Regions from separate parts of the Streptomyces sp. NPDC051172 genome, predicted to be linked through region 2. Evidence: riboswitches for the same ligand, from Rfam matches in the RefSeq annotation. Region 2 holds a riboswitch; each other region holds the start of a gene.
What was found. A riboswitch is a leader RNA that binds a small molecule or an ion and turns the genes downstream of it on or off. The one in region 2 is predicted to bind thiamine pyrophosphate.

Region 1 (4,815 bases), on a different contig from region 2:
GAGGACCGAGGGCAGGCGGCGGGCGACGCGCTTCTGCATGCGGGTGAAGGCGTACCAGCGCCGTTTGCCCCAGCGCTGCTGCCAGTTCTCGGCCGCGTCCAGCTCCAGCTGCCGGTCGACGGTGATGGGGTGGTGGATGGTGGTCACCAGGGGGGCGCCCACATCACCCAGCAGCCCGTATCCGAGCGTCTGGTTGTCGTGCACGACGTCGAACTGGCCGCGGCGGGCGCGGAGATGACGGCGGGCGCGCAGGGAGAACGTCAGCGGCTCCGGGAAGCCGCCGGTCCACATGGTCGCGACCTCCAGCGCGTCGATCCAGTCGCGGTACTCGTCGCGCCCCGGGGTGCGGAAGGGGTCCGGCGAGCGGTAGAGGTCGAGGCTCGGCAGCTCGGTCAAGCTCAGCCGGCCGGCGTAGTCCGCGCCCTCGTCGAGCACGGGGTAGGGCTGGGAGCCGATGACCTCGACGCGGTGGCCGAGGCGGGCCAGCTCACGCGAGAGGTGGCGGACGTAGACGCCCTGTCCGCCGCAGAACGGGTTCCCTTTATAAGTGAGGAGCGCGATGTGGAGCGGTCGCTCGCCGTCGGCGGCGAGGTCCTCCCGGGGACCCGCCTGACTGGCCTCAGCGGTCACTCTGGGCCCCCTTCTGCCTGCACTGTCCCGCGAGATTACGCCGGGACGCTAATCTAGAACAAGTTTCAGACTTGATCGTCCAGGAGGCTCTGAATCTACCGGCAGGTAGGGGTGCGGTGAGCAGTGGATCAGGTGATTCGCGCCACGGCCGAGGCCCTGCCAAACTCGGTGCGATCACCAGCCCTCACCGACTGTCACGGAACGGGATCCATGCCTGCGCAAGCGAAGGTGGCCAAGGTGGAAGCACGTACCTCGCAGCCGGCCTCCCCGCCCCTCACGGAGCGGCAGGAGGCGCGTCGTCGGCGCATCCTGCACGCGAGCGCGCAGCTGGCCAGCCGGGGCGGTTTCGACGCGGTGCAGATGCGCGAGGTCGCCGAGTCCTCGCAGGTCGCCCTCGGCACCCTCTACCGCTACTTCCCGTCCAAGATCCATCTGCTGGTCGCCACCATGCAGGACCAGCTGGAGCACATGCACGGCACGCTGCGGAAGAAGCCGCCGCAGGGCGAGACGGCGGCCGAGCGGGTCGCCGAGACGCTGATGCGGGCCTTCCGCGCGCTGCAGCGCGAGCCGCATCTGGCCGATGCGATGGTGCGTGCGCTGACCTTCGCCGACCGCAGCGTCTCGCCCGAGGTGGACCAGGTCTCCCGCCAGACCACCCTGATCATCCTGGACGCGATGGGCCAGGAGAACCCGACCCCCGAGCAGCTCTCCGCGGTCCGGGTCATCGAGCACACCTGGCACTCGGCCCTGATCACCTGGCTCTCGGGCCGCGCCTCCATCGCCCAGGTCAAGATCGACATCGAGACGGTCTGCCGGCTGATCGACCTGACGGATCCGAAGGCGTCCGGGAAACCGTCCTGAGGAGAGCGGAGGAAGCCGGCCGCGGTTCGGCGGCGCCCCGGGGCACGTCTCAGCCGACCGCCGCCAGCCCGCTCCAGCTCCGCCCGATCGTCGCGCCGTCCGCCCACTGCGCCAGCAGCCGCCGCGCCTCCTCCTCGGGGGCCGCGAGGGACACCGTCTGGGCGCCTGTCGGCAGGCTCCGGTCCTGCTGGTGGGTGCCCTCGCTGCAGCAGCCGCAGAGCACGCGGGCGCTGCTGGCCGGTTCCGCGCCGTAGCCGTGCTCGCCGAACAGGTCGAGCAGGGCCCGCAGGTCGACCGCCTCGCCGGCCGCCACGGTCACCTCCATGGTGGGCAGCTCGGAGGCCTCGAAGAGGAGCAGCTCGTCGAAGACGGGGAAGGTCACGCCGTCGAGGATCCGCTCCCCCTTCGGCTCGCCGTCGTGGACGACGATCTCGCCGTACCGCCGCCCTCCGGTCACCGGGACGTTCACCACCCGCCCCCGCGTCGGGCACAGCCGCTCGATCCACACGACCTCGCGCTTGCCGCCGGTGTCGAGCCGTACGCATGCGTTGCCGAAGCTGCCGACGATCTCGCCCTCACCGTCGGGGAGGGCGATGCCGAAGCCGGCCCAGGCGTCGCGGGCCGTGGCCCAGTCGCGCTGGATGGTCGCCGCGATGCCCAGGTTCCAGTACGCCGGGTCGCCCTCACCGCGCGGGGAGCGCGCGGCGGCCTCGCGTCCGAGTTCGTACGCCTTCGCCCAGTTCCGCAGGAACTTGTGGGCGAGCGCGGCGTTGTACCACCAGTTGGCGCTCGGTTTCTCGTCCGGGAAATGGGCGAGCACCTGCTCGTAGAGGCCGGCGGCGCGCGGCCACGCCTCGGCCTGCCACGCCTCACGAGCCTGCTTGATCAGCTTTCTGGCCTCGGACCTTCGCACTCTTCCCCGCCCCGATCGCTCCTACGGCAACCGCTGGAGCGTAGCGGGCACACCAAGGACCTACGAGACGGGTTCCCTTCGCCGGTGCTACCCGGGTCAGGTGGTGGAGGTCGCCTTCCAGTCGTGGACCTTGCGATCCACGGCCTTCCGGCCTCTCAGCCCGGACCGTCGACGTCGGTCCCAGCGGACTGACTGCTTCACGCCAGAATCGGCTACTCCGGTTCGGGCTCCCTCACTCGTCCCGTAGGCCAATTCCCAGAATAGAACATCCGACCTGGAATGAAACCCCTGAAATGGTACTTTTTCTGGCTCTACTCCTCCGGCGGAAACACCGGCTCCCCACTCCCCAGCAGCGTGATCACGACGGCCTCCACCGGGCAGTTCTCCGCCGCCTCCAGGATGCGTTCGTCGGCGTCCGTCTCCGGCTCGACGGGGTGCGACTGCATGGCGGAGTCGAGGCGGAAGGCCCCGGTCGCGCGGTGGACGCACTGGGCCGAGCCGATGCAGACGGAGCGGTCGACCTCGACGTGCCAGCGGTCGCCCATGGTCACTCAGCCCTCCCAGCCTGCCGGGAGATGGATCATCTTGTGTTCGAGGTACTCGCCGTAGCCCTCGGGCCCGAACTCCCGCCCAAGGCCGGAGTTCTTGTAGCCGCCGAAGGGGCCGAGCATGTCGAGGCTGAAGGTGTTCACCGAGTACGTGCCGGTGCGGACCTGCCGAGCCACCTCGATGCCGTGAGCCACGTCCACCGTCCACACGCTGCCGCTGAGCCCGTACTCGGAGTCGTTCGCGATCTTCAGGGCTTCGGACTCGTCGCCGTACGGGAGCAGGCAGATCACCGGGCCGAAGATCTCCTCCCGCGCGATGCGCATGGAGTTGTCGACGTCGCCGAAGAGGGTCGGTTCGACGTACCAGCCGCGGTCCAGGCCCGGCGGGCGGCCGCCACCGGTGAGGATCTTGGCGCCCTCCTCCTGGCCGATGCGGATGTAGTCGAGGTTGCGCTGCTGCTGGCGCTTCGCCACGAGCGGGCCGACCTGGGTCGCCGCATCCAGGGGGTCGCCGACGACCAGGGCGCTCGCCGCCGCCGCGAAGGCCTCGGCGAACTCGTCGTAGCGCGAGCGCGGCAGCAGGATGCGGGTCTGGGCCACGCACGCCTGGCCGTTGTTCATCCAGGCCGCCGGGACGACGCCCGCGACGGTGGTCGCCACGTCCGCGTCCGGCAGGACGACCGCCGCCGACTTGCCGCCCAGCTCCAGTGTCACGCGGGTGAGGTTGCGGGAGGCCACCTCCATCACGCGCCTGCCGGCCGCCACCGAACCGGTGAAGGCGACCTTGTCGACCCCGGGATGCCCGACCAGGTACTCGCTGACCTCGCGGTCCGCGGGCAGGATCGACAGCACGCCCTCGGGCAGCCCGGCCTCGCGCGTGATGTCGGCCAGGATGTACGCGTCCAGCGGCGACTCGGGTGACGGCTTGAGCACCACCGTGCAGCCGGTGAGCAGCGCGGGCGCGAGCTTGGCGGCGGCCACGAACTGCGGGACGTTCCAGGGGACCACGGCCGCCACGACCCCGACCGGCTCGCGCCGCACCAGGATCTTCCCGAGCACGCCGTCGCGCTGCTCCTCATACGTGAAGTTCCGGGCGACGGTGATCGCCGCGTCCCACACCATCATCGCGCCGAGCGCCTGCGCGAGGACGCTCCAGGAGTACGGGGACCCGTTCTCGGAGGAGATCACACGGGCGATCTCCTCGTGCCGTACGGCGATCGCGTCCTTGATGCGGGTGACGACCTCGATCCGTTCGTCGAGGGTCATCCGCGGCCAGGGCCCCTCGTCGAAGGCGCGGCGGGCGGCGGCGACGGCCCGGTCGACGTCCTCCCGCGAGGCGTGCGGCACCCGCCCGATGACCTCCTCGGTGTGCGGTGAGATCACCTCGATGACGTCCTTGCCGAGGGGGTCGGTCAACTCCCCGCCGATGAACAGCTGTCCGTGTTCCACGAGCTCGGTCATGGCCGACTGCCTCCCCGGAGCGCCTGTCTCTGACGGTTCATCAGATACGGCACTGATACCAGTTCCCCTCGGAGGAGTCCACGGGCCGCACACGAGTTGACCGCGTGGACAGGTGACTTGGGCTCCCATCGAAACGCGTTCTAGTTATAGTGGGCCGAGCGTGGCCGGTCCGCGGTGATTGGGGAGCCCATGACGCAGGTGTACGACCACGGCGGAGGCGTCCGGTCGATCGAGGTCCCCATCCCGGACAACCCGCTCGGCCATACGCTGGTCTACGTCGTCGACACCGACCGCGGGCCCGTACTGGTCGACACGGGCTGGGACGACCCCGCCTCCTGGGACACGCTCGCCGAGGGGCTGACGGCCTGCGGTACGGCGGTGGGCGAGGTGCACGGCGTCGTC
Region 2 (4,815 bases):
GGGCCGCGGGGACCGGGAGGTCGCCCTGGCCGAGGTGGAGCACGTCGGCACCGGCGGCGTGCGCCACGTCCGCGCGGTCGTTGACGGCGAGGAGCTTGCCGTGACGGGCGCAGGCGTCGGCGAAGACCTTCAGGTGCTCCAGCTCCTCGGCGGCCTCCATGCCCTTGTCGCGCAACTGCACGATGTCGACCCCGCCCGCCAGGACGGCGTCCAGGAACTCCGGCAGGTCACCCTGGCGCCTGCGGGCGTCCGTGCACAGGTAGACGCGGGCGTCGGCGAGCTCGGCGCGTGCGGCAGCGGCGGTGTCGGGCATACGAGGGTCCCCCGTGGGTGTCGTTCCTGGTCGGCGGCGTACGGGCTGCGGCCGGCCGTGGCCGTCGGTTTCTGCGGGCCGCAGTGAACCACGGCCGCGGCCCTGCCTGCGCGGACCTCGGCCCGTACGCCGGACGGTGTTCGGTTCAGCCTGTTCGGATCAGACGGCGAGCGCCTGGGCCCGGCGCTTCACCTCCGTACCGCGATTCTCGCTCAGTGCCTGCGCGGGGGTGCCGGGCAGGCTGTCGTCGGGGGTGAAGAGCCACTCGATCATCTCTTCGTCGGTGAAGCCGTCGTCCCTCAGGAGCGTCAGGGTGCCGGTCAGGCCCTTGACGACCTTCTGCTCGGCCTCGTCGATGAATGCGGCGGGCACGTGCAGCGCTCGGTTCTCACCTCGGCGTACGGCGATGAGCTGGCCCTCCTTGACCAGCTGCCGCACACGCGTCACCTCGACATCGAGCATCTCTGCGATGTCGGGGAGGGTGAGCCAGGCGGGGACGAGAGCATCGATCTTTGCGTCAATCTCGGTCACGGACTCAAGCCTGCCATCCCGCACTGACAGTCGGAAGCCAGAACCGTCCGACCTGGGGGTTTCGCCGTCCCGTCGGGGCCGCCGTCCGGGTACTACGCCGTGGCCGTCTTCATGGGCCGCGCCGGGTCCACCAGCAGCTCCGGGTCCATCGCGGCGCCCGCCTCGATCAGCCGTCTGCCCTGCGCCAGGTCCCTCGGCCTGCCGACCGCCAGCAGGGCGACCAGGCGGCTCTCGCGCAGCCAGCAGACGGACCAGGCGGGGCCCGAGGGGTCGCCGCGCCACAGGGTCGTGTCGGCGGCGGTGTGATGGCCGGCGTACTGGACGAAGCGGCCGAACTGCTCGGACCAGAAGTACGGGACCGGGTCGTAGACCGCGGGGGGCTCTCCGGTGGCCTCGCCGATGATGTTCGCGGCCACCGTGCGCGGGCCCTGCAGGGCGTTGTCCCAGTGGTGGACCAGCAGACGCTCGTCGTACCGTCCCGAAGAGAAGGAGGCGCAGTCGCCGACCGCGAAGATGTCCGGTGCCGAGGTGCGCAGGTGGGCGTCGGCGACGACTTCGCGGTGCGCGCCGAGCTCGATGCCCGCGCCGGTCAGCCAGGCCGTGGCGGGGCGCGCGCCGATGCCGACCACCACGGCGCCCGCGGGCAGCCGGGAGCCGTCGTCGAGGACGACCGCGCCGGGCTCGATGTACGCCACGCGCGCGTGCGTGCGCAGTTCGGCGCCCGCGTCGGCGTACCAGGCGGCCATCGGTGCGGCCACCTCGGCGGGCAGCGCCCCGGCGAGCGGCCGGTCGGCGGCCTCGACGACGGTGACCGCGCAGCCCGCCTCGCGCGCGGCGGTGGCGAACTCCGCGCCGATCCAGCCCGCGCCGACGACCACGATGTCGTGTTGCCTGGCGAGCACGGGCCGCAGCCGCTCGGCGTCGTCCAGGGTGCGCAGCAGATGCACCCCGGGCACGCCCTCGGTGCCCGGCAGCGTGACCGGTTCCGCGCCGGTCGCAAGGACCAGGACGTCGTACCGCACCGGCCCGGCCTCGGTGTCCAGCTCGTGCTCGCCGGGGCGCACGCCGAGCACCTCGCACCCCAGCCGCAGTTCGATGCCGAGCGCCTCGAAGTCGACGTCGAAGGCGGAGCCCTCGGACTTGCCGAGCAGGACGGCCTTGGACAGCGGCGGCCGGTCGTAGGGCTGATGGGGTTCGGCGCCGATCACCGTCACGGTGCCGGTGAAGCCCTGTTCGCGCAGGGCGACCGCGGTCTGGACACCGGCCATGCCCGCGCCGACGACGGCCACGCGCCGCCCCGGTGACGTGCTCTCTTCCCGCGTCTGCTCGCTCACCTGATCACCATAGACAACTGACTATTTGTCAGTCAGGAGTCGTGCTCAGTGACCTGCTCCACAACACTGGTCCCGCTGCCCGACTGCGACTCCCAGTCCCAGGTCTCCTCCAGTCGCATACGCCCGTCCGGCAGCTCCACGACAGCCGAGACGCAGTGCCCCGAGGACGTCGTCCCGTCGTGCTTGAGCTGTACGTACCGGAAGTCCAGACGGTCACCTGACCGAGTACCCACGAGATGCCCGCGCACGACGTCGCCGCCCGCGTACTCGGCCCAGATCTCGCCGCCCTGCTCGTGGTACGTGAACCGGGTCCGGGTACCCACCTGACCTGGGGCCTGGTCGGCGACGGGGGCGAGGACGAGGCCGTCCAGCGAGCGGGGCATGACGGAAGGCTCCCTTACAGAGGCACGGCGGGTCGGGCTAGGGTGGCCAACGTACAAGCACTCGCGGGAGCCCGGACGCACCGGGCTGAGAGGGAGGCTGGCGGCCTCCGACCGTACGAACCTGATCCGGGTCATGCCGGCGAAGGGAGGGGCTGGACGCCCATGTCGTCACGTACGTCAGACGTCCTCGTCATCGGGGGCGGGATCATCGGCCTGGTCACGGCCTGGCGGGCCGCGCAGCGCGGCTTCGCCACGGCCGTCGTGGACCCCGAACCGGGCGGCGGGGCCGCTCAGGTGGCCGCCGGGATGCTGGCCGCGGTCACGGAACTGCACTACGGCGAGCAGACCCTGCTCGGCCTCAACCTGGAGTCCGCCCGCCGCTACCCGGGCTTCGCGGCCGAGCTCACCGACCTCACCGGCCAGGACCTCGGCTACCGCCGGTGCGGCACGCTCGCCGTCGCCCTGGACGCCGACGACCGCGCCCATCTGCGCGAACTGCACGCCCTGCAGCGGGAGTCGGGCCTTGAGTCGGAGTGGCTGTCGGGGCGCGAATGCCGGCGCCTGGAGCCGATGCTCGCACCGGGCGTGCGCGGCGGCCTGCGGGTGGACGGCGACCACCAGATCGACCCGCGGCGGCTGGCACGCGCGCTGGTGGCCGCGTGCGAGCGGGCCGGAGTCGTGTTCCACCGGGCGTGGGCCGAGCGGTTCCACGTCGTACGGGACCGGGCCTGCGGCGTCACCACGACCGACGGCGCCGAGTTGGGCGCGGGCCAGGTGGTGCTGGCCGCCGGCAGCCTCAGCGGACGGCTGCCGGGCGTCCCGGACGACGTGCTGCCGCCCGTACGCCCCGTGAAGGGGCAGGTGCTGCGGCTGACCGTGCCGAAGCGGTACGCGCCGTTCCTGAGCCGCACGGTACGCGCCGTCGTCCGCGGCAGCCATGTCTACCTGGTGCCGCGCGAGAACGGCGAGCTGGTCGTCGGAGCGACCAGCGAGGAGCTGGGCTGGGACACGACGGTCACCGCGGGCGGCGTGTACGAGCTGCTGCGCGACGCGCACGAGCTGGTCCCCGGGATCACCGAGCTGCCGCTGACGGAGACGCGGGCCGGACTGCGCCCCGGCTCCCCGGACAACGCGCCTCTGCTCGGCCCGACCGAACTGCCCGGTCTGCTGCTGGCCACCGGCCACTACCGCAACGGCGTGCTGCTCACCCCGGTCACCGGCGACGCCATGGCGCACGCCCTGACCACGGGTGAACTCCCGGACGAGGCACGCCCGTTCACTCCCAAGCGTTTCGCGCTCCTGGAGCAGCCCGCATGAACATCTCCGTCAACGGAGAGCCCAGGGAATTCGCCTCCGGCACGGCTCTCGACACCGTCGTACGCGCGCTGACCCCGGCTCCCTCCGGAGTGGCCGCCGCCCTGAACGAAACCGTCGTCCCGCGCGCGCAGTGGCCGTCGACGTCCCTCTGCGAGGGGGACCGCGTCGAGGTCCTCACCGCCGTCCAAGGAGGCTGACCATGGCCGACGACCCCTTTGTCATCGGCGGTACGTCCTTCACGTCCCGTCTGATCATGGGCACCGGCGGTGCCCCCAGCCTCGACGTCCTCGAGCGGGCGCTGGTGGCGTCCGGCACGGAGCTGACGACGGTCGCGATGCGGCGCGTGGACCCCTCGGTGCACGGCTCGGTGCTGTCCGTCCTGGAGAAGCTCGGCATCCGGGTGCTGCCGAACACGGCGGGCTGCTTCACCGCCGGGGAGGCCGTGCTGACCGCCCGCCTCGCGCGTGAGGCGCTCGGCACCGAACTGATCAAGCTTGAGGTGATCGCCGACGAGCGCACCCTGCTGCCGGACCCGATCGAGCTGCTGGACGCGGCGGAGACCCTGGTCGACGACGGATTCACGGTGCTGCCGTACACCAACGACGACCCGGTTCTCGCGCGCAGGCTGGAGGACGTCGGCTGCGCGGCGATCATGCCGCTCGGCTCGCCCATCGGTTCCGGGCTCGGCATCCGCAACCCGCACAACTTCCAGCTGATCACCGAGCACGCGCGCGTGCCTGTGATTCTGGACGCGGGCGCCGGTACGGCCTCGGACGCGGCGCTCGCGATGGAGCTGGGGTGTGCGGGTGTGATGCTTGCCTCAGCGGTGACGCGGGCGCAGGAGCCGCAGCTGATGGCCGAGGCCATGAAGCACGCCGTGGAGGCGGGCAGGCTCGCGTACCGGGCGGGCCGCATCCCGCGCCGCCATTTCGCGGAG
Region 3 (4,815 bases), on a different contig from region 2:
CTGTCTCCCGCCGCCGTACGGTCCAGGCGTGCACGGCGAGGATCGCGCCGACGGCGGCGAACTGGACGATCGTGAGCACGGCGGCGGTGGACAGGTCGAAGATCTCCGAGGTCTGCCGGTAGATCTCCACTTCGAGGGTGGAGAAGGTCGGGCCGCCGAGGATCTGCACCACGCCGAAGGAGGTGAAGGTGAACAGGAAGACCATCAGCGCGGCGGCGGCCACGGCGGGCGCGAGCGCCGGCAGGGTCACCTTCCGCCAGGCCCTGAACGGGGACGCGCCCAGCATCCGCGCCGCCTCCTCCTGCCGTGGGTCGAGCTGCCCCCACAGGCCGCCTACGGTCCGTACGACCACGGCGTAGTTGAAGAAGACATGCGCCAGCAGGATGGCCCAGACGGTGGTGTCCAGCCGTACGCCCCACAGCTCGTCGAGCAGTCCCCCGCGCCCGACCAGCGCCAGGAACGCCGTACCCACCACGACCGTCGGCAGCACGAACGGGACGGTGACGACGGCGCGCAGCACCTGCTTGCCGGGGAAGTCGAGGCGCGCGAAGACATACGCGCCGGGGAGCGCGACCAGCAGCGTGAGCGCGGTGGAGGCGAGCGCCTGCCAGGTGGTGAACCACAGGACGTGCCGGATGTCGGACTGCGTGACGACGTCCGCGATCCGCCCGAACTGCCACGACCCGTCGACCTTGAGCCCGCGCGCCACGATCGCGGCGACGGGCCAGGCGAAGAAGGCGGCGAAGAACGCGACCGGCACGGCCATCAGACCGAGCCGCACCGCGCTCCCCGTCCGCCTTTGGCGGACGGCTACTTCAGTACGAGTGACGTCCACGACTTGACCCACTGGTCACGGTTGGCGGCGATCTTCGTCGGGGCCATGGTCTCGGGGTCCTTGGCCGGCTGCCCGTACTTCACGAACTCCGGCGGCACCTTGGCGCCCTCGATCACCGGGTAGACGAACATGTTGAGCGGCATGTCCTCCTGGAACTCCTTGCCCACCAGGAAGTCGATGAACGCCTTCCCACCCTTGGTGTTCCCGGCGTTGCTGAGCAGCCCGGCGTACTCGATCTGCCGGAAGCAGGTGCCGTACGACGTTCCGATCGGCGCGGTCTTCGGCTTCGGGTCGCCGTAGATGACCTCGGCGGGCGGCGAGGAGGCGTAGGAGACGACGAGCGGCCGGTCCGCCTTGGCCTTCTTGCCGCCCGCGGACCCGGAGAACTCCTCGTTGTAGGCCTGCTCCCAGCCGTCGACGACCTTCACGCCGTTCGCCTTGAGCTTCTTCCAGTAGCCCTGCCAGCCGGTGTCGCCGTACTTGGCGGCCGTGCCGAGCAGGAAGCCGAGGCCGGGCGAGGAGGTGGAGGCGTTCTCGGTGACGAGCAGGTTCTTGTACGCGGGCTTGACGAGATCGTCGAGCGTCTGGGGCGGTGCCAGCTTGTGCTTGCTGAAGTACGCCTTGTCGTAGTTGACGCAGATGTCACCGGAGTCGATCGGTGTGACCCGGTGCCGTGCCTGGTCGACCCGGTACTGCGCCTGGATCCGGTCTGCGCCCTTCGCCTCGTACGACTGGAACAGCCCGTTGTCGAGCGCCCGCGAGAGCAGGGTGTTGTCGACGCCGAAGAAGACGTCGCCCTGCGGGTTGTCCTTGGTGAGGATGGCCTTGTTGACGGCCTGCCCGGCGTCGCCGCTCTTGAGGACCTTGACCTTGTATCCGGACTGCTTCTCGAAGTCCGCGAGAACGTTCTTCGAGACGGCCCACGAGTCGTGGCTGACGAGGGTCACGGTCCTGGAGTCCGCCGAGCCTCCACTGCCGGCCGAGGACCCGCACGCGGACAGCGTGATCAGGCCGAGGCCGACCGCGGCGGCCACGAACGTCTTGGTGTGCACTGAATTCCTCCTGGCTGACCAGGAAGAGACGCGGCCCTGCCCGGAAGCGCCGGAGCATTCCACCGGCTTCCGGGCAGGGCGCAACAGCTCGAGTGAAGACCGAACTTCCTACCCAGAATGACCTGGGCAAGGTTCAGAGGGTCTGCGGCCCGGTTGCCGCACTCTCAGCGCTGTGGCGCTCCCCTGTCGGAATATGAAGATGTACGTACCGGCTCAGGCTACCGCTCGGTGGCCGCGAGCTGACCGCAGGCCCCGTCGATCTCCTGCCCACGGGTGTCCCGGACGGTCACCGGCACACCATGCGCGGCGATGGCCTCGACGAAGGCCTTCTCGTCCTCGGGCCGGGACGCCGTCCACTTCGAGCCGGGGGTCGGGTTCAGCGGGATGAGGTTGACGTGCACGGGCTTGCCGCGGAGCAGCCGTCCGAGCCGGTCACCGCGCCACGCCTGGTCGTTGATGTCCCGGATCAGCGCGTACTCGATCGACAGCCGCCGCCCGCTCTTCTCGACGTACTCGAAGCCGGCGTCGAGGACCTCGCGCACCTTCCACCGGGTGTTGACGGGGACGAGGGTGTCGCGCAGCTCGTCGTCCGGCGCGTGCAGCGAGATGGCGAGCCGGCACTTGAAGCCCTCGTCGGCGAACCGGTGGATGGCCGGGACGAGGCCGACGGTCGAGACGGTGATGCCGCGCTGGGAGAGCCCGAGCCCGTCGGGAGCGGGGTCGGTGAGGGCCCGTACGGCCCCGACGACCCGCTTGTAGTTGGCGAGCGGCTCACCCATCCCCATGAAGACGATGTTGGACAGCCGCGCGGGCCCTCCAGGCACCTCTCCGTCCCTGAGAGCCCGCATCCCGTCGACGATCTGGTGCACGATCTCGGCGGTGGACAGATTCCGGTCGAGCCCGGCCTGCCCGGTGGCACAGAACGGGCAGTTCATCCCGCAGCCGGCCTGTGAGCTGATGCACATGGTCACCCGGTCCGGGTAGCGCATCAGCACCGACTCGACGAGCGTCCCGTCGAACAGCCGCCACAAGGTCTTGCGCGTCGTCCCCTGGTCGGTCGACAGATGCCGTACGACCGTCATCAGCTCGGGAAGCAGCGCCTCCTGCAGCTTGCCGCGCGAACCGGCCGGGATGTCGGTCCACTCCGCCGGGTCGTGCGCATACCGCGCGAAGTAGTGCTGCGACAGCTGCTTGGCACGAAACGGCTTCTCGCCGATCTCGGCCACCGCTTCCTTGCGCTCGGCGGGCGTGAGATCGGCAAGATGCCGCGGCGGCTTCTTGGCTCCACGGGGGGCGACGAAAGTGAGTTCTCCGGGCTTAGGCATGGCTGTACCAGTGTCGCAGATCCAATGGTGTGGCCCGCTCCACCAAGAATGCGGGTGAAAGTGAAGCCTCCGGGAGACCGGCGACAGCAACAAGGCCTGCCTAGGTGGTGGTGTGCTCCAGCTTGTCCTTGAGCAACTGCTCGTTGCGCGGCATCTCCTTGCGGACCTGCTGGCGGACGACCAGCGGGAGCAGGATCCTGCCGAGGCCGCGTCCCTCGAAGTCCAGGTCCATGGTCACGTGAGTACGGCGGCCGTCGTCGAGGGGCGTGATCTCGCCGTGGAAGTTGCCCCTGACAGGGCCGTCGATCCCGCGTACGGTCCAGGAGCGCTGCGGTTCGTACTGGGTGCACTCCATGGTCATCGGAATGTCGCGGGCGCCTACGTGCCGGGTGACCCGGACCCGGGATCCGAGTCCGAAGGGGTGGTCGTCGAGCTGTTCGGCGGCGACCGCGCTGAGCTGCCACTCCGGCATGTGGGAGGGGTCGATGATGTACGCCCAGGCGTCCTCAGGACGGCAGTCCACGTCGAACTCCTCATGGATGGTGGACATGGCGCCTCCGCTTCGGGTTCGGGAGATCCCCTTTGAGGGCTTACATCGGAATCGTCCCACTCGGCCGACCGGTGCGCCATCGTCCGGAAAGCCCTCCCGAAGCCTGGAGCCCCCGCCCTCGGAAGGGCAGGGGCTCCACGCGTCACGGGCCGGTCAGCCGGACCCCACGAACAGCACCATCAGCAGCCACACCACCGGCGCAGTCGGCAGCAGCGAGTCCAGCCGGTCCATGATGCCGCCGTGCCCCGGCAGCAGCGTGCCCATGTCCTTGATGCCCAGGTCCCGTTTGATCATCGACTCACCGAGGTCGCCCAGAGTGGCGCTGGCCGCGACCGCGACGCCGAGGATCAGGCCCTGCCACCAGGCGCCGTCGTCGATCAGGAACTGCATGCACAGCGCGCCCGCCACCATCGCGAACGTGACCGCGCCGAGCAGGCCCTCGCGGGTCTTGCCGGGGCTGATGCGCGGGGCGAGCTTGTGGCTCCCGAAACGCCAGCCGACGGCGTACGCGCCCGTGTCGCTGACCACCGTCAGCAGCAGGAAGGTCAGCACACGCCACGGGCCGTCCTCGGCCGTCAGCATCAGCGCCACGAACGTCGCCAGGAAGGGAACGTAGAAGGCCGCGAAGACACCCGCCGTGACGTCCTTGAGGTAGCCCTCCGGCGGTTCCGTCATGCGCCATACGAGGACGGCGAGCGCCGTGAGTGCCATGGCGACCCACGCGCCCTCGGCGCCCCGCACGTAACCCGCGACGACCATCGCTCCGCCGCCGAGTGCCAGCGGGACCAGGGGCGCCTTGATGCCCTTGCGCTCCTGGAGACGGCTGGTCAGCTCCCACAGACCGACCACGACGGCGACCGCGACCACACCGACGAACACGGCCTTGACGATGAACAACGACGCGACGATCACCACACCGAGCGCGACACCGACCCCTATGGCCGCGCCCAGGTCACGGCCCGCGCTCTTCTTCTGCGGGCGGGGCGCCGGCTGCGGGGCGTCGGGCATGGGCTCCGGATTCTGCTGCGCCGCCGGGTAGGGCGGCGACTGAGG
Region 4 (4,815 bases), on a different contig from region 2:
CCTGGCAGAGGTCCTGATCCGACTTCAGGTCGGCCGCGACCAGGCGCTGTTCCGTGCGTCCACGGCGTCGCTCATCGCGTTCCTCGACCGCACCGACAAGCTGGTGCCACTCGGCCAGGAGGGTTCCCTCGCCGACTTCGACGCCCACCTCGACGAGGCCCTGGACCGCATCCTGGCGGAGGAGCAGAGCGCGGGCTGAGACGGGCGGCGAGGGTCGGCCGGAACGCTTCTGCGTGAGATGCGGAGGACGCAGTAACGCTTCTCCATGTCTTCATGTGCACGCGCGCCTGGAGTCTGTATCGCCCCAACCGTCCGTTCACGCGTGCCCGAGTCGCCTTCGCCTCACCGCTTGCGCCGTCGGCCCCGTCCCGTGCGCGCCACAGCAGGTGCTGCGCCCACCGTGCCCGCCGCCTGCTCCCGGCCCGGACGGTCGGCGGCGACCACCAGTGCCGCGAGCAGCGTCGTGACCGGCACCGAGGCGACCAGGCCGATCGAGCCCACCAGCGTGCGTACGATCTCCTCCGCCACCAGTTCGCTGTTGGCGACCGTCCCCACACTGCTCTGTGCGATGGAGAAGAGCAGCAGCAGGGGCAGCGCGGCGCCCGCGTAGGCGAGGACGAGAGTGTTGACGACGGATGCGATGTGGTCGCGGCCGATGCGGATGCCCGCCCGGTACAGCCCCCGCCAGCCCATCGACGGATTCGCCTCGTGCAGCTCCCAGACCGCCGACGTCTGGGTGACCGTCACGTCGTCGAGGACACCGAGCGAACCGATGATGACGCCGGCCAGCAGCAGGCCGCTCATGTCGATCGACGGGTACAGGCCGTGGATCAGACCGGTGTTGTCGTCCGTGTTGCCGGTCAGGGCTGCCCAGCCGATGAACTCGGAGCCGAGCAGGCCGATCAGGACGAGCGAGAGCAGCGTGCCCAGCACCGCCACGGAGGTACGGGCCGACAGACCATGGCACATGTAGAGCGCGATCAGCATGATGGCGCTCGATCCGATCACCGCCACGAGCAGTGGATCCGAACCCTGCAGGATCGCGGGCAGGATGAAGAAGGTCAGCACCAGGAAGCTGACGGCCAGCGCGATCAGGGCCATCAGGCCGCGCATCCGGCCCACCACCACGACGGCGAGCGCGAAGATGCCGGCCAGCAGCGCCATGGGGAAGCGGCGGTTCACATCGGCGACCGAGTACTGAAGGTCCTTCGGAGCGGAGGGCTCGTAGGCTGCCACGACCTTCTCGCCCTCATGCAGCTGCCGTGACTGGTCCGGCTGCACGATCTCGGTGAACGTACGGCCCTTGTCCTTTCCGGAGTCGACGCGGATCGTCGCCTTCTTGCAGGTGCCCTTCGCCTGCTGCTGGGCGGAGGAGCCCTCGGCGGTGGAGGTGTCCCCCGTCGCAGTCTCACCCGAGGCGTTCACCGACTTGCAGCTCACGCTCACGACCTTGGCGACCGTCGCCTGCTGGGTCTGCCGGTCGAAACCCACACCGGTGCGTGCGTGAGGCGGGGCGCCGCCGGGCCACAGGACCACGAGCCCGACTGCCACGGCCGCGGTGAACGGGATGAGGATGGCGGCGATGACCTTGCGCAGGTGCTTGGAGACCGGAGCCGCGGGACCGTGGCTGTGCGAGTGACCGTGCCCGCCACCCGAACCATGGCCGTGTCCCGGCCCGTGCCCGCCACCTGCCTCGTGACCGTGCCCGGCGCCGGCCCCCGGCCCGTGCTGGTGTCCAGCCCCGGAACCATGGCGGCTGCCGTCTTCGGAGCGATGTCCGCGGGGCGGCTCCGGAGGGGGGTAGGAGGGCTGATGTGTCGTGGTCACCGCCAGATCATCGCAAGAACGACAGGGGCCCTCTGTTCAGCGCGCCCGAATTGACGCTAGCGTGGAGGCACCTTTGCACACGCGGGAGCTCGGAGCACCGGGCTGAGAGGGCGCTGACCTCCGTCCCAGCGATGTTTCACGTGGAACATCACCGAAGTCGAGTGATGTTCCCCACGAAACATCGACAGACGGAAACCGCTGCGTCGACCGCCGAACCTGTTACCGGGTAATGCCGGCGTAGGGAGTAGGTCTCATGACCAACAAGGACGCACGCACGCCTGCCTCCAGCCAGGACGAACAGCCCATTCAGGGCGAAAAGTCCCAGGAGGCCGGGAAGTCCATCGGCTGGCACAAGGCGTATGTCGAGGGCTCGCGCCCCGATCTGCGGGTGCCGGTCCGTCAGGTGCATCTCACCAACGGGCAGTCGGTCACGCTGTACGACACGTCGGGCCCGTACACCGATCCGCTCGTCGACACCGATGTGCGCAGGGGGCTCGCCCCGCTGCGCGAGAACTGGATCATCGCGCGCGGCGACACGGAGGAGTACGCGGGCCGTCCCGCCCGTCCCGAGGACGACGGGATCAAGCACACCTCTCCACGAGGTGGTCTGCGCAACCTCGACGCGGTTTTCCCGGGCCGGCCGCGCCAGCCGCGCCGCAGTCGCGACGGCAAGGCGGTCACGCAGCTCGCGTACGCCCGCCGCGGGGAGATCACGCCGGAGATGGAGTACGTGGCCATCCGGGAGAACGTCTCGCCCGAGGTGGTCCGCCAGGAGATCGAGGCGGGCCGCGCGGTACTGCCGGCCAACGTCAATCACCCGGAGATCGAGCCGATGATCATCGGCAAGCGGTTCCTGGTGAAGGTCAACGCCAACATCGGCAACTCCGCGGTGACGTCCTCCATCGAGGAGGAGGTCGAGAAGATGACCTGGGCGTCCCGCTGGGGTGCCGACACGGTCATGGACCTCTCCACCGGCCGCAACATCCACACCACGCGTGAGTGGGTGCTGCGCAACTCCCCCGTCCCCATCGGCACGGTGCCGCTCTATCAGGCCCTGGAGAAGGTGGACGGCCGCGCCGAGGAGCTCACCTGGGAGATCTACAAGGACACCGTCATCGAGCAGGCCGAGCAGGGCGTGGACTACATGACGGTCCACGCGGGCGTCCGCCTGCCGTACGTCCCGCTCACCGCGAACCGCAAGACCGGCATCGTCTCGCGTGGCGGCTCCATCATGGCCGCGTGGTGCCTCGCGCACCACAAGGAGTCGTTCCTGTACGAGAACTTCGAGGAACTCTGCGAGATCCTCGCCGCCTACGACGTCACGTACTCGCTGGGCGACGGCCTCAGGCCCGGGTCGATCGCGGACGCCAACGACGAGGCGCAGTTCGCTGAGTTGCGCACGCTCGGGGAACTCAACCGGATCGCCAAGCGTTTCAACGTACAGACCATGATCGAGGGCCCGGGACACGTCCCGATGCACAAGATCAAGGAGAACATCGACCTTCAGCAGGAGATCTGCGATGAAGCTCCGTTCTATACGCTCGGCCCGCTGACCACGGACGTCGCGCCGGCGTACGACCACATCACCTCCGGCATAGGTGCCGCGATGATCGCGTGGTGGGGCACGGCCATGCTCTGCTATGTCACGCCCAAGGAACACCTGGGCCTGCCCAACCGTGACGACGTCAAGACCGGTGTCATCACCTACAAGATCGCCGCCCATGCGGCCGACCTCGCCAAGGGGCACCCCGGGGCGCAGGAATGGGACGACGCGCTGTCCGACGCCCGCTTCGAGTTCCGGTGGGAGGACCAGTTCAACCTCGCCCTGGACCCGGACACGGCACGGGAGTTCCACGACGAGACCCTCCCGGCGGAGCCGGCCAAGACCGCCCACTTCTGCTCGATGTGCGGGCCGAAGTTCTGCTCGATGAAGATCAGCCAAAGCATCACAGAGCGGTTCGGTGGTGGCGCTGTCGAGGGGGCGTCGCCGGAGGAGGTCGCGGAAGGCATGCTGCAGAAGTCCAAGGAGTTCGCTGCCAGCGGCAACAGGGTGTACCTGCCGATCGCGGACTGAGCGGCCACCTGTCGTCGGGCCCGTTGCTCATGGTGGGGCCCGGGTCCGGCGACGGCCGGGTGTACAGGCCGGCTCTTCGTGGGGAGCGGTCTGGTGCCTGGCGGTGGCTCTCATACGGTCACGGGCATGATGAGCATCGTCGTGGGCGAGCCGCGCAGGCTCGGAGTGCCCGGATCGGAGGCGAGGCTGCGGTTCGCGACCGAGCTCCAGGGACTGGGGTCGGCGCCGGGCCGCAGGTTGCTGGTCCTCGATGATGTTTCTGTTCCAGCGGCTGGAGGGCGCCAATCAGACGCTGTCGTCGGAGGGCATGCAGGAATGCCTCGCCGGTCGGGTCTCCGACCTGGACGACGGCATTCTGCTTGCGTTCGGATCCCTGCTGCCGGAAGGCAACTACCTGCCGTCGCTGATCCGTGTGGAGCCGCGGTTGATCACTCCGGGGCAGGAGGGCGACTACTTCAGCAATGAGCAAGTCGCCACCTGGGGACCCGACCAGTTCTGGGGTCTTCCGGAGCATCCCCGCACGCCGTACCACCGCACGTTCGAGACTGTGATCGACGAAGACGCTCACCTCTACGAGTTCGTCGTACCGATGGTTCCTCCCCCTGTGGAACGACCGGGAACGGGTGGCGGAGTACGCCGCGCGGATGATGCAAAGGGCGGTGCCGACGGCAGTCGCGGTGTCGACGCTGGATCGCTGTCAGCCTGCGGTGAGCCTTCAGTCGACCGACGAATACGAGCACTGGGGAGTGACGCATTTCCTGCTCGACGGCCATCACAAGCTGGAGGCGGCAGCCTCGGCCGGGCGTCCCGTGCAGCTCCTGTCGCTCTTGTCCTTGGACGATAGCCTGTCCGGTTCCGAGGATCACCGCAGGCTGGCAGGCCTGCGCTCACAACCTGGCCTGAGCCGGAGGCTC

Region 1: another riboswitch for thiamine pyrophosphate. It lies ahead of AB0N07_RS28875 (tetratricopeptide repeat protein); the one in region 2 lies ahead of thiO (glycine oxidase ThiO).
Region 3: another riboswitch for thiamine pyrophosphate. It lies ahead of AB0N07_RS04505 (thiamine ABC transporter substrate-binding protein); the one in region 2 lies ahead of thiO (glycine oxidase ThiO).
Region 4: another riboswitch for thiamine pyrophosphate. It lies ahead of thiC (phosphomethylpyrimidine synthase ThiC); the one in region 2 lies ahead of thiO (glycine oxidase ThiO).

Annotation. Positions count from the first base shown of each region.
Region 1 is NZ_JBFBBE010000054.1:36,750-41,564, reverse strand. Features, by position in the region: gene AB0N07_RS28885 (glycosyltransferase family 4 protein) at 1-630, opposite strand, end outside; gene AB0N07_RS28880 (TetR family transcriptional regulator) at 841-1,491, shown strand; gene AB0N07_RS28875 (tetratricopeptide repeat protein) at 1,541-2,404, opposite strand; TPP riboswitch at 2,461-2,648, opposite strand; gene AB0N07_RS28870 (ferredoxin) at 2,716-2,949, opposite strand; gene AB0N07_RS28865 (aldehyde dehydrogenase) at 2,956-4,413, opposite strand; gene AB0N07_RS28860 (MBL fold metallo-hydrolase) at 4,603-4,815, shown strand, end outside.
Region 2 is NZ_JBFBBE010000039.1:44,628-49,442, reverse strand. Features, by position in the region: gene thiE (thiamine phosphate synthase) at 1-313, opposite strand, end outside; gene AB0N07_RS23730 (Rv2175c family DNA-binding protein) at 473-844, opposite strand; gene AB0N07_RS23725 (FAD-dependent oxidoreductase) at 937-2,178, opposite strand; gene AB0N07_RS23720 (hypothetical protein) at 2,211-2,561, opposite strand; TPP riboswitch at 2,615-2,726, shown strand; gene thiO (glycine oxidase ThiO) at 2,724-3,878, shown strand; gene thiS (sulfur carrier protein ThiS) at 3,875-4,075, shown strand; gene AB0N07_RS23705 (thiazole synthase) at 4,078-4,815, shown strand, end outside.
Region 3 is NZ_JBFBBE010000005.1:92,899-97,713, reverse strand. Features, by position in the region: gene AB0N07_RS04510 (iron ABC transporter permease) at 1-766, opposite strand, end outside; gene AB0N07_RS04505 (thiamine ABC transporter substrate-binding protein) at 811-1,887, opposite strand; TPP riboswitch at 1,975-2,082, opposite strand; gene rlmN (23S rRNA (adenine(2503)-C(2))-methyltransferase RlmN) at 2,106-3,212, opposite strand; gene AB0N07_RS04495 (SRPBCC family protein) at 3,313-3,762, opposite strand; gene AB0N07_RS04490 (phosphatidate cytidylyltransferase) at 3,916-4,815, opposite strand, start outside.
Region 4 is NZ_JBFBBE010000015.1:82,805-87,619, forward strand. Features, by position in the region: gene AB0N07_RS12005 (SsgA family sporulation/cell division regulator) at 1-199, shown strand, start outside; gene AB0N07_RS12010 (YibE/F family protein) at 343-1,827, opposite strand; TPP riboswitch at 1,899-2,088, shown strand; gene thiC (phosphomethylpyrimidine synthase ThiC) at 2,081-3,901, shown strand; gene AB0N07_RS12020 (hypothetical protein) at 4,525-4,815, shown strand, end outside.